One region of the Herbaspirillum sp. NPDC101397 genome, then DNA from elsewhere that is predicted to be linked to it. Evidence: predicted binding sites of a transcription regulator. Region 1 holds the regulator's gene; the other holds the start of a gene.

The links. The regulator FliA, encoded in region 1, starts transcription of late flagellar genes. The targets are predictions, from matches to a motif close to CTAAAGTTTNNNNNNNNNNNGCCGNTA.
Region 2: the regulator FliA is predicted to act here: its motif matches at 2,580-2,606, upstream of ACIROW_RS15460 (DUF5610 domain-containing protein).

Annotation. Positions count from the first base shown of each region.
Region 1 is NZ_JBIWNS010000009.1:187,482-191,858, reverse strand. Features, by position in the region: gene motD (flagellar motor protein MotD) at 1-669, opposite strand, end outside; gene ACIROW_RS21325 (flagellar motor protein) at 693-1,439, opposite strand; gene ACIROW_RS21320 (RNA polymerase sigma factor FliA) at 1,421-2,155, opposite strand; gene ACIROW_RS21315 (MinD/ParA family protein) at 2,211-3,008, opposite strand; gene flhF (flagellar biosynthesis protein FlhF) at 3,043-4,377, opposite strand, start outside.
Region 2 is NZ_JBIWNS010000006.1:78,741-83,117, forward strand. Features, by position in the region: gene ACIROW_RS15450 (deoxyguanosinetriphosphate triphosphohydrolase) at 1-1,098, shown strand, start outside; gene ACIROW_RS15455 (ABC transporter substrate-binding protein) at 1,253-2,404, shown strand; gene ACIROW_RS15460 (DUF5610 domain-containing protein) at 2,669-3,403, shown strand; gene ACIROW_RS15465 (Tex family protein) at 3,513-4,377, opposite strand, start outside.

The DNA.
Region 1 (4,377 bases):
AGACTGATTCGATCCATGCCCCACCGCCGTCAGGCGCAGGTCTGCGATGCCCTGGTTGTTGAACAGCCGCGCCACCGTACTGGCACGGACCGCCGACAACTCCCAGTTGGAAGGAAAGACGCTGGTGTTGATCTGCGTATTGTCGGTATGCCCCTCGATCTGGATAGCGTGATCGTCGTTTTTCAGCACCCGGGCAATGGCGATCAGGGTTTCTTCCGACTCCTTGCTCACCTTCGCATCGCCGGGCGCGAACAGGACGTTGGCATTGATCTCCACGTTGACGCCCACGCTGGTTTGCGTCACGCGCACCTTGCCCTCCTGCACCAGCGGCGCCAGCACCTGCATGATGTCGCGCGCCATGTCGGTCATGCGCTCTTTTTCGCGGCGCAGCGCCTCGCTGTTGCGCGGCTTTTGCAGGGTAATTTTAGGGGCAACAGATTGCTGGGCGCCTTGGCCTCCCGCCTGGACAACGATGGGCGCGGTCGAGACTGGCTCCTTGCCGAAGGCGTTGATCAGCGAGTCGGCAAGGATCTTGTACTTGCCTTCGTTGACTTGGGAAATGGCATACATGACCACGAAAAACGCGAACAGCAGCGTAATGAAGTCGGCATACGAAACCAGCCAGCGCTCGTGGTTCTCATGCTCTTCTTCATGTTTTTTGCGCGCCATGATGTGCGTTGTGCGTCAGTAGGTCATGCGGTGGTGAAATAGGATTCAGCGCGCTCCTGGATCACGCGCGGATTGTCGCCGCTGGCGATGCCGAACAGACTGTCGGCGACCATGTCACGCCGGTTCACTTCCATGGCCAGCAATTCCTTGAGCTTGTTGGCCACCGGCAGGAAGAACAGGTTGGCCAGGCCGACACCGTAAATCGTCGCCACGAAAGCCACGGCGATGCCGCCACCCAGCTTGGCGGGGTCGGATAGATTTTCCATCACGTGGATCAGGCCGAGCACCGCGCCGAGGATGCCGATCGTCGGCGAATAGCCGCCGGCGGCTTCCCATATCTTGAGCGCCTGGCGCTGGCGGGTTTCGTAAGCAGTGGTATCGACCTCGAGGATCTCGAGCAACTTGGCCGGTGTGATGCCGTCGATCAGCAGGCGCAGGCCCTTCTTGACGAAGGGGTCGCTGCTGTCGTTCATGTGCTCTTCAAGATGCAGCAGACCTTCACGCCGCGAGATGCCGCTCCAGACCGTGATGTTATCGATCAGTTTGCGGTGGTTGTGAACCGGGGGAGAAAATACCCAGGACAGCAATTTGACGCCATGGACGAAATTGTCGAGCCTGGTTTGCAGCAGAACGGCGCCTACGGTGCCGGTAAAGACGATCAGGAAAGCGGTCGGCTGCAGGATAGAACCGGGATGACCGCCTTCAAGCAGCAAACCAAGGAGGATGCCTCCCAACGCCAGCAGTATCCCTCCTACGCTACTCCAGTCCACGCCTGCTCCCTCAAAGTCGAGCGCATGCGGGCGATAGCCTGGCTGTGCAGCTGGCAAACCCGCGACTCGGACACGCCCATGACGGCGCCGATTTCCTTCAAGTTCATTTCCTGCTCATAGTACAGGCCCATGAGGATTTTTTCACGCTCGGGCAGGGCCTTGATCGAATCGATGACGGCGTCGCGGAAACCGCCGTTGATCAGGTTCTGCAACGGGTCGTCGGTGTCCCGGGTCTGGTAGCGATCGAGGAAATGCTCGTGGCCGCCGTCGGCGTCGTGGAAGTCTTCGTAATAGATCAACTGATGGCCGCCGCATTCGGTCAGCATATCCTGGTACTCCACCAAGCTCATCTTGAGCTGCGTGGCGACCTCGGTTTCCTGCGGCGGACGGCCGAGCTGCTGCAGCAGGACATGGATGGCCTCTTCGATCTTGCGCGTATTCTGGCGGATGCTGCGCGGCAGCCAGTCGCTGCTGCGCAATTCATCCAGCATGGCGCCGCGGATACGCTGCACGGCGTAGGTTTCGAACTGCGCGCCGTGCGTTTCTTCATAGCGATTGACGGCATCAAGCAGACCGATCATGCCTGCCTGAATCAAGTCGTCGACTTCCACGCTGGGTGGAAGCTTTGCCTTCATCTGATGCGCCAGCTTTTTGACAAGCGCCGCATGCAGCTCCAGCAAATCGTTCTTGGTCGTCTTTCCTTTGACGTTATACATAGAACTCATCTCGTCAATAATGGTGAGTACGAACGATCATGCAATGCCAGGCGCGTCATACTCCGAGACTTGCACCATCGGTCGCCATACCGTACGTGCCCTTGGTGAGATTGGATAACGAAAACTGATCCGCCAGGCGCTTGAACGCAAGCGTAGCGCCGGCCAACGGGAATGCTTCCAGTACGGTGCGCCCCTGCCCGGATGCACGACGGATGTGTTCGTCTGCCGGGATCGAGCCCATGAAATGCAATTGCGCCGCCAGGTAACGATTGGCCGCCTGCGCCATGTTGGCGTAGACCATCTGCGCTTCCGCGTCCGAACCACCGCTCACGAGCAGATTGAAAGGACGGCGACCGAGCTTGTCGCTGAGGCCCTTGAGCAAGACGTATGCGGCCTTGATCGAGGTCGGACTGGTCGACATATGCACCACGATTTCGCCCATTTCCATGGCCGGGACCGGCAGCAACTCCTCGTCATTCAATTCGCCGTTGATGAGCGTAATGTCGGATTCTTCGGTCAGTCCGTCGAAAATCTGCGCCAGCCGCGAGGCTTGCGGATGGGTAGAGGCCGATACGTTCTTGCGCGACAGGCGCGCCAGTGCAAAACCTTCCGGCACCATGCGCACCGCTTCATCCAGATGCCGCTCCTGACGAGCGACGTCGAGCAGCGTCGCCACGGCAACACCGCCAAAACGCGACAAGATCACTGAGGGCGTCATGCAAGCGTCGACCAACAATGCGTTGTGGTCGGCGGCGGCAAGAGAGGCTGCCAGATTGATCAGCATCGCGCCTTTTTCGTCGTCGGGAAGAACCGAGAAGAAAGTAAACACGCGCGGCGTCGGACGCTCCAGCATCCGTCGCAGTCCTTCCGCTTGATCAACGTCATAGCTAGCCAAGGATCACCTCCCGCAGGCTTTTGTCATTCATGGCCGTGGCCGTCGGTCCGACCACAACCGGCAACTCGGCGTCCTGGAATTCGAACGGCGCAGTTTCACGTTTCAGTTTAAAGGCGCGGTCGGCCAGATACAACCTGTTGGCAACATGCAAATCTTCCGGCACGCGCTGACCGTTCGCCACGTAATACAGATTCAGTTTTTGACGGATGACAACATCGAGCACGTTGCCGATGGTTGCCGCTTCGTCGAGCTTGGTAATAATGCAACCCGCCAGGCCGTCGCCGGAATACGCGCTCACGACTTCATTGAGCGTGCCGCCGGTCGCCGTTGCATTGAGGCACAACAGGCGTTTGATGTCAGTGCCTGCGCCCGACAGCATGGCAGCCTGTTCAGCCACCATCTGGTCGCGCTGGCCCATGCCGGCGGTATCGATTAGGACAGTATGTTTGCCGCGCAGTTCGTCGAGTGCGATACGCAAATCGGATTCATCTTTGACCGAGTGCACCATCACCCCGAGGATCTTGCCGTAAATGCGCAGTTGCTCGTAGCCGCCGATACGGTAGCCGTCGGTGGTGATCAGCGCCAGCTTGCCCGGACCGTGGCGCATCACGCAACGCGCCGCCAGTTTCGCGGTCGTGGTCGTTTTGCCAACACCGGTCGGACCGACCAGCGCGTAGACGCCGCCTTCTTCCAGCAATTCGTTTTCGTTGGCCATGGTCATCAGATTCTTGGCCAGCACCGACTTGACCCAGAACATGGCGTCTTGCGATTTCGGGCTTTGCGGCAGGTTCTCGGTGATCAGGCGCGACAGGCTGGCGCTGAAACCGGCGGCCAGCATTTCACGCATGATCGCGGCCTTGGCCGGCTCACGCTTTTGCGTGCCGCCCCAGGAAATTTCCGCCAGCTGGGTTTCCAGCACGCCGCGCATGGAGCGGATTTCACTCATGACGTCGGACAGGATTTCGTCGTAGTCCTTGCCGTCGAATTCAGCCATCACGCCAGCCTGCTGCGGACGCGCTGCAGCTGCAGCGGCCACTGCTGCTTTCGGGCCGGCAGCGACTTGCGCCGGTGTCAGCGCTTGCGCCTGCTGTTCCTTGGCGCTGGCGCGCGCGGCATTGCGGGTACGCCAAACGCGGGCGTCGGCCTGTGCCGTATTGTGTTCGACCGGCATGGATGCGCCGGGCCCCTGCGGTTGCGGTTCGGCGCGCGTGCGCGGCACGGCGGCCTGCAGCGACTGCTGCGGTGCCGGCTGGGCAGGCGGTCGGCGTACGGCCGGACGCGGCATGGCGTCCTTGGACATGGCCGGCACCACCAGCGACGACATGTC
Region 2 (4,377 bases), on a different contig from region 1:
TCGACCGGGCGGCGCTTCTCCGAACCTGCTCCCGGATCGCGTACCGAATACCAGCGCGATCGCGACCGCATCATTCACTCCACCGCGTTCCGCCGCCTCGAATACAAGACTCAGGTCTTCGTCAATCATGAGGGCGACCTGTTCCGCACGCGCCTGACCCACAGCATCGAAGTCGCCCAGATTGCGCGCTCCTGCGCACGCAATCTGCGCCTCAACGAAGACCTGGTGGAAGCCATCTCGCTGGCCCATGACCTCGGCCACACGCCGTTCGGCCACGCCGGCCAGGATGAGCTGAACACCTGCATGAAGGACTTCGGCGGCTTCGAGCACAATCTGCAAAGCCTGCGCGTGGTCGACGACCTCGAACAGCACTATGGTGCCTTCGATGGCCTCAACCTGATGTTCGAGACGCGTGAAGGCATCCTCAAGCACTGCTCGCTGGCCAACGCGCGCCAGCTCGGCGCTATCGGCCAGCGCTTCATCGACAAGAAGCAGCCTAGCCTGGAAGCACAGCTGGCCAATCTGGCCGACGAGATCGCCTACAACAACCACGACATCGACGACGGCCTGCGTTCCGGCCTGCTGACGATTGCGCAGCTGGGTGAAGTGGATTTCTTCGCACGCCATCAGCGCGAAGCGGAACTGGCCTATCCCGGCATCACCGGTCGCCGCGCCATCAACGAAACCGTGCGCCGCATGATCAATACCTTGATCGTCGACCTCATCCGCACCTCGCAGGAAAACATCGCCGCCGCAGCGCCCCTCAGCATCGAGGACGTACGCAACGCCGCGCCCCTGATCGCCTTCTCCGAACCGATGCAGCAGGAAGCCGCCGTGCTCAAGCGCTTCCTGCGCCAGAACCTGTATCGCCACTACCAGGTCAATCGCATGACCGCCAAGGCGCGCCGCATCATCGCCGAATTGTTCCAGGCGTTCCTGGCGCAACCAACGCTCTTGCCGCCCGACTACGTGGTTGCCGAACAGGACGACGAAGGCCAGCGCCGCCAGGCGCGCCAGGTATCCGACTACATTGCCGGCATGACTGACCGTTACGCCATGCGCGAACACCGGCGTTTGTTCATGGTGGAAGAACTGTAGAAAAAGATTCTGACGAGGTTCGTACATCGTCAAGATTCAGCCGGTTTGTGGGTCCGATTCGCATAAAAGCATTGCCTCCTCGTGCATCGTTGCTACTCTGAGTAGCACGACAAAACCATCTCTACGGCCAACAACTGGTGGAGGTGTCGAGACCATGCGAATACCATTCCTTCCCGTGCGGCGCATCGCTGCGCTGACCCTGTTTTTTTTGTGTTGCCATGCCCATGGACAATTCAATTCCCCCGAACCTGCCGGCAACAACGACATTGTTGTCGGCCAGTCTGCGGATCTGAGCGGCCCCTATGCCAAGATCACACGCCAGTTCATCACCGGAGCAAACGTCTACTTCGCCCAGCTCAACAGTCGCGGCGGCATAGCGGGTCGCCGGGTCAGGTTGATGACGTTGGATGACCAGAACGATCCCACCCTGGCGCTCAAGAACACGCAGGAGCTGCTCGACGAGCACAAGGCCATCGCGCTGTTCGGCTATATCGGCGCACAAACCACCGCCGCCGTATTGCCGCTGATCAACGAACGCAAGGTGCCGTATTTCGCCCCTGTGACGGGCTCCTGGATTGTGTACGCCGCGTTCAACCGGCACGTCTTCACGATACGCGCGAGCTATGCCAACGAATACGACTATCTGTTTTCGCGCTTCACGCAGATGGGACTGAAACGGCTGGCGATCTTCAATGACGCTACGGGACTGCCGCACAACGTCATGATGAAAGCCAAGATCAGCAATGCAAACGCACAGCTGGTCGCGTCGGAAAGCATCATGGGACAAAACGTCGACAAGATCGCCGACAAACTATTGGAAAGCCGACCCGACGTGGTGCTAATCATGAGCATTTCACAAAACGTCAACAGTGCCTTGATACGCAACCTGCGCGCCAAGGGCTATCTCGGTTATTTTTATTGCGCCTCGCTGGTGTGCAGCCCGCTGCTGACCAGCGAGCTTGAAGAAGCGGCCAGCGGCCTGATCATTTCGCAAGTCGTGCCGCATCCCTGGAAGGCGCGCATGCCCATCGTGCATGAATACCAAAAGGCGATGCGCGTCGCCAGGATCGGACAATTCAGCTATCTCGGACTCGAAGGTTATATCGCCGCAAAAGTGCTGGCCGAAGGCCTCAGTCGCGCAAGCCACCGGCTGACGCACGAGAAATTGATTGTCGCGCTGGAAACAGTCAACGACAAAACCTACGACCACGCGGGCTATCAAATCAATTTTTCACCGTCCAGCCATCAGGGCTCCACCTATGTCGACGTGACGACAGTGGACAAGAGCGGTGTCATCCAACCTTAGATAATTTCGCCGTAAGCGATTTGAGAGACAGGATCATCGCTCTCATGAACTGAGATGCACGATAGCTGCAAAAGGACGTTTCCAAAAAACAATAATTACCGCAATTTCAGTGAAAACGATACGTATTGTCTCGATTCTGGTCATAAATTCTTACAAACGAAGTTGGCATTGTGACCTTCAGATTTCGGTCAGCATGCCGTAAGTTGAGGATGGACTGCCATTTCCCCTCCTTCTTGCGTGCGGTCCTTGTACAGGAGACCTGCCATGTCTATCAGCACCAACACGATCAATACCAACACGCCGGCCACCAGCCTGCCCGCGACCACCGATGCCTCCACCACTGACGACGCCACCAAGACGGACGGCGCGACCGGTGCGAAAGATGTCAAACTGACGCCGGCCATCGCCAAGCAACAGCTCAACGCAGCCATTCTGCAATCGTCACTGGAAGTGTCGCTGTCCTCGCAGAACGACCCGCTGTCGCTGGTCTACAAGTCGGCGATCGAAAACCTCAACGACATACTGAAGCCGGAACTCGGCGACAACGCCATCCAGAACGCCGCTTCGCAAGACAACAGCCCGGAAGCCACCGCCGGCCGCATCCTGTCGTTCATCAAGAGCGCGTTCGGCTTGTTCAGCCAAAACAGCAAGACCGGCGACAGCACGGACGGTGCCGACAGCGCCGACGGCGCCGCGGACACCAGCAAGCGGGACGCCAACATCGACAAGTTCATGAGCCTGATCCAGAAGGGCGTCGACCAGGGCTTCGATGAAGCGCGCGGCATCCTGTCCAGCCTCAAGGTCCTCAACGGCGACATCGCCAGTAACATCGACAAGACCTATGAAATCCTGAAGAAGGGCATCGCCGATTTCGTCGCTTCGCTGAAGAACCCGACGACCGATGATGGCTCCACGCCGACGGACGGCAGCTCGACCACCACCAGCGTCTCGGTGTCGGTCTCGATCACGGCCAGCCGCACCACCGTCACCAACTACTGATTCCGCAACCGGCATCGGAGCAACGCCCCTGCAGCCACGCTGCAGGCGTAAAAAAAGACGCGGCAAGCCGCGTCTTTTTTTGTCCATCGATTTATTCAACCGCTCCGCATCAGCCCTTGAGCTTGGCGAACGCCGCCGCCATGGCGTTGTTCGCCGGCGCCGGCTGACGCGACTGCTGGCCCTGGTGCTGCGACAGGCGACGTGCATCGTTACGGTCGCCGCGTTGCTCCGGCTTGCTGCCGGCAACCGGTGCGCTGTCGGACAGGCGCATGGTCAGTGCAATGCGCTTGCGCTTCTCGTCGACTTCCAGCACCTTGACCTTGACCACCTGACCGGCCTTGACGACGGTGTGCGGATCCTTGACGAAGGTGTTGGACAGGGCCGAGATATGCACCAGGCCGTCCTGATGCACGCCGATGTCGACGAAGGCGCCGAAGGCGGCGACGTTGGTCACCACGCCTTCGAGGATCATGTCGGGGCGCAGGTCCTTGATTTCTTCAACGCCATCCTTGAAGGTTGCGGTGGTGAATTCAGGACGCGGATCGCGGCCGGGCTTTTCCAGCTCCTTCAGGATGTCGGTGACGGTCGGCACACCGAATTTTTCGTCGGCGTATTTGGCCGGGCTCAGCGATTTCAGCAAGGCGCTTTCACCCAACACGCCCTTCACGTCCTTCTTGATGTCGGCCAGGATTTTTTCCACCAGCGGATACGATTCCGGGTGGACCGCCGAAGCGTCGAGCGGGTTGTCGCCGTTCATCACGCGCAGGAATCCGGCCGCCTGTTCGAAGGTCTTGTCGCCCAGGCGCGGCACTTCACGCAAACCGGCGCGCGAGGTGAACATGCCCTTCATGTCGCGATACGACACGATGCTTTGCGCGACGCTGGCGTTGAGGCCGGACACGCGCGCCAGCAACGGCGCGGAAGCGGTGTTGACGTCAACGCCGACGGCATTCACGCAATCCTCGACGACGGCG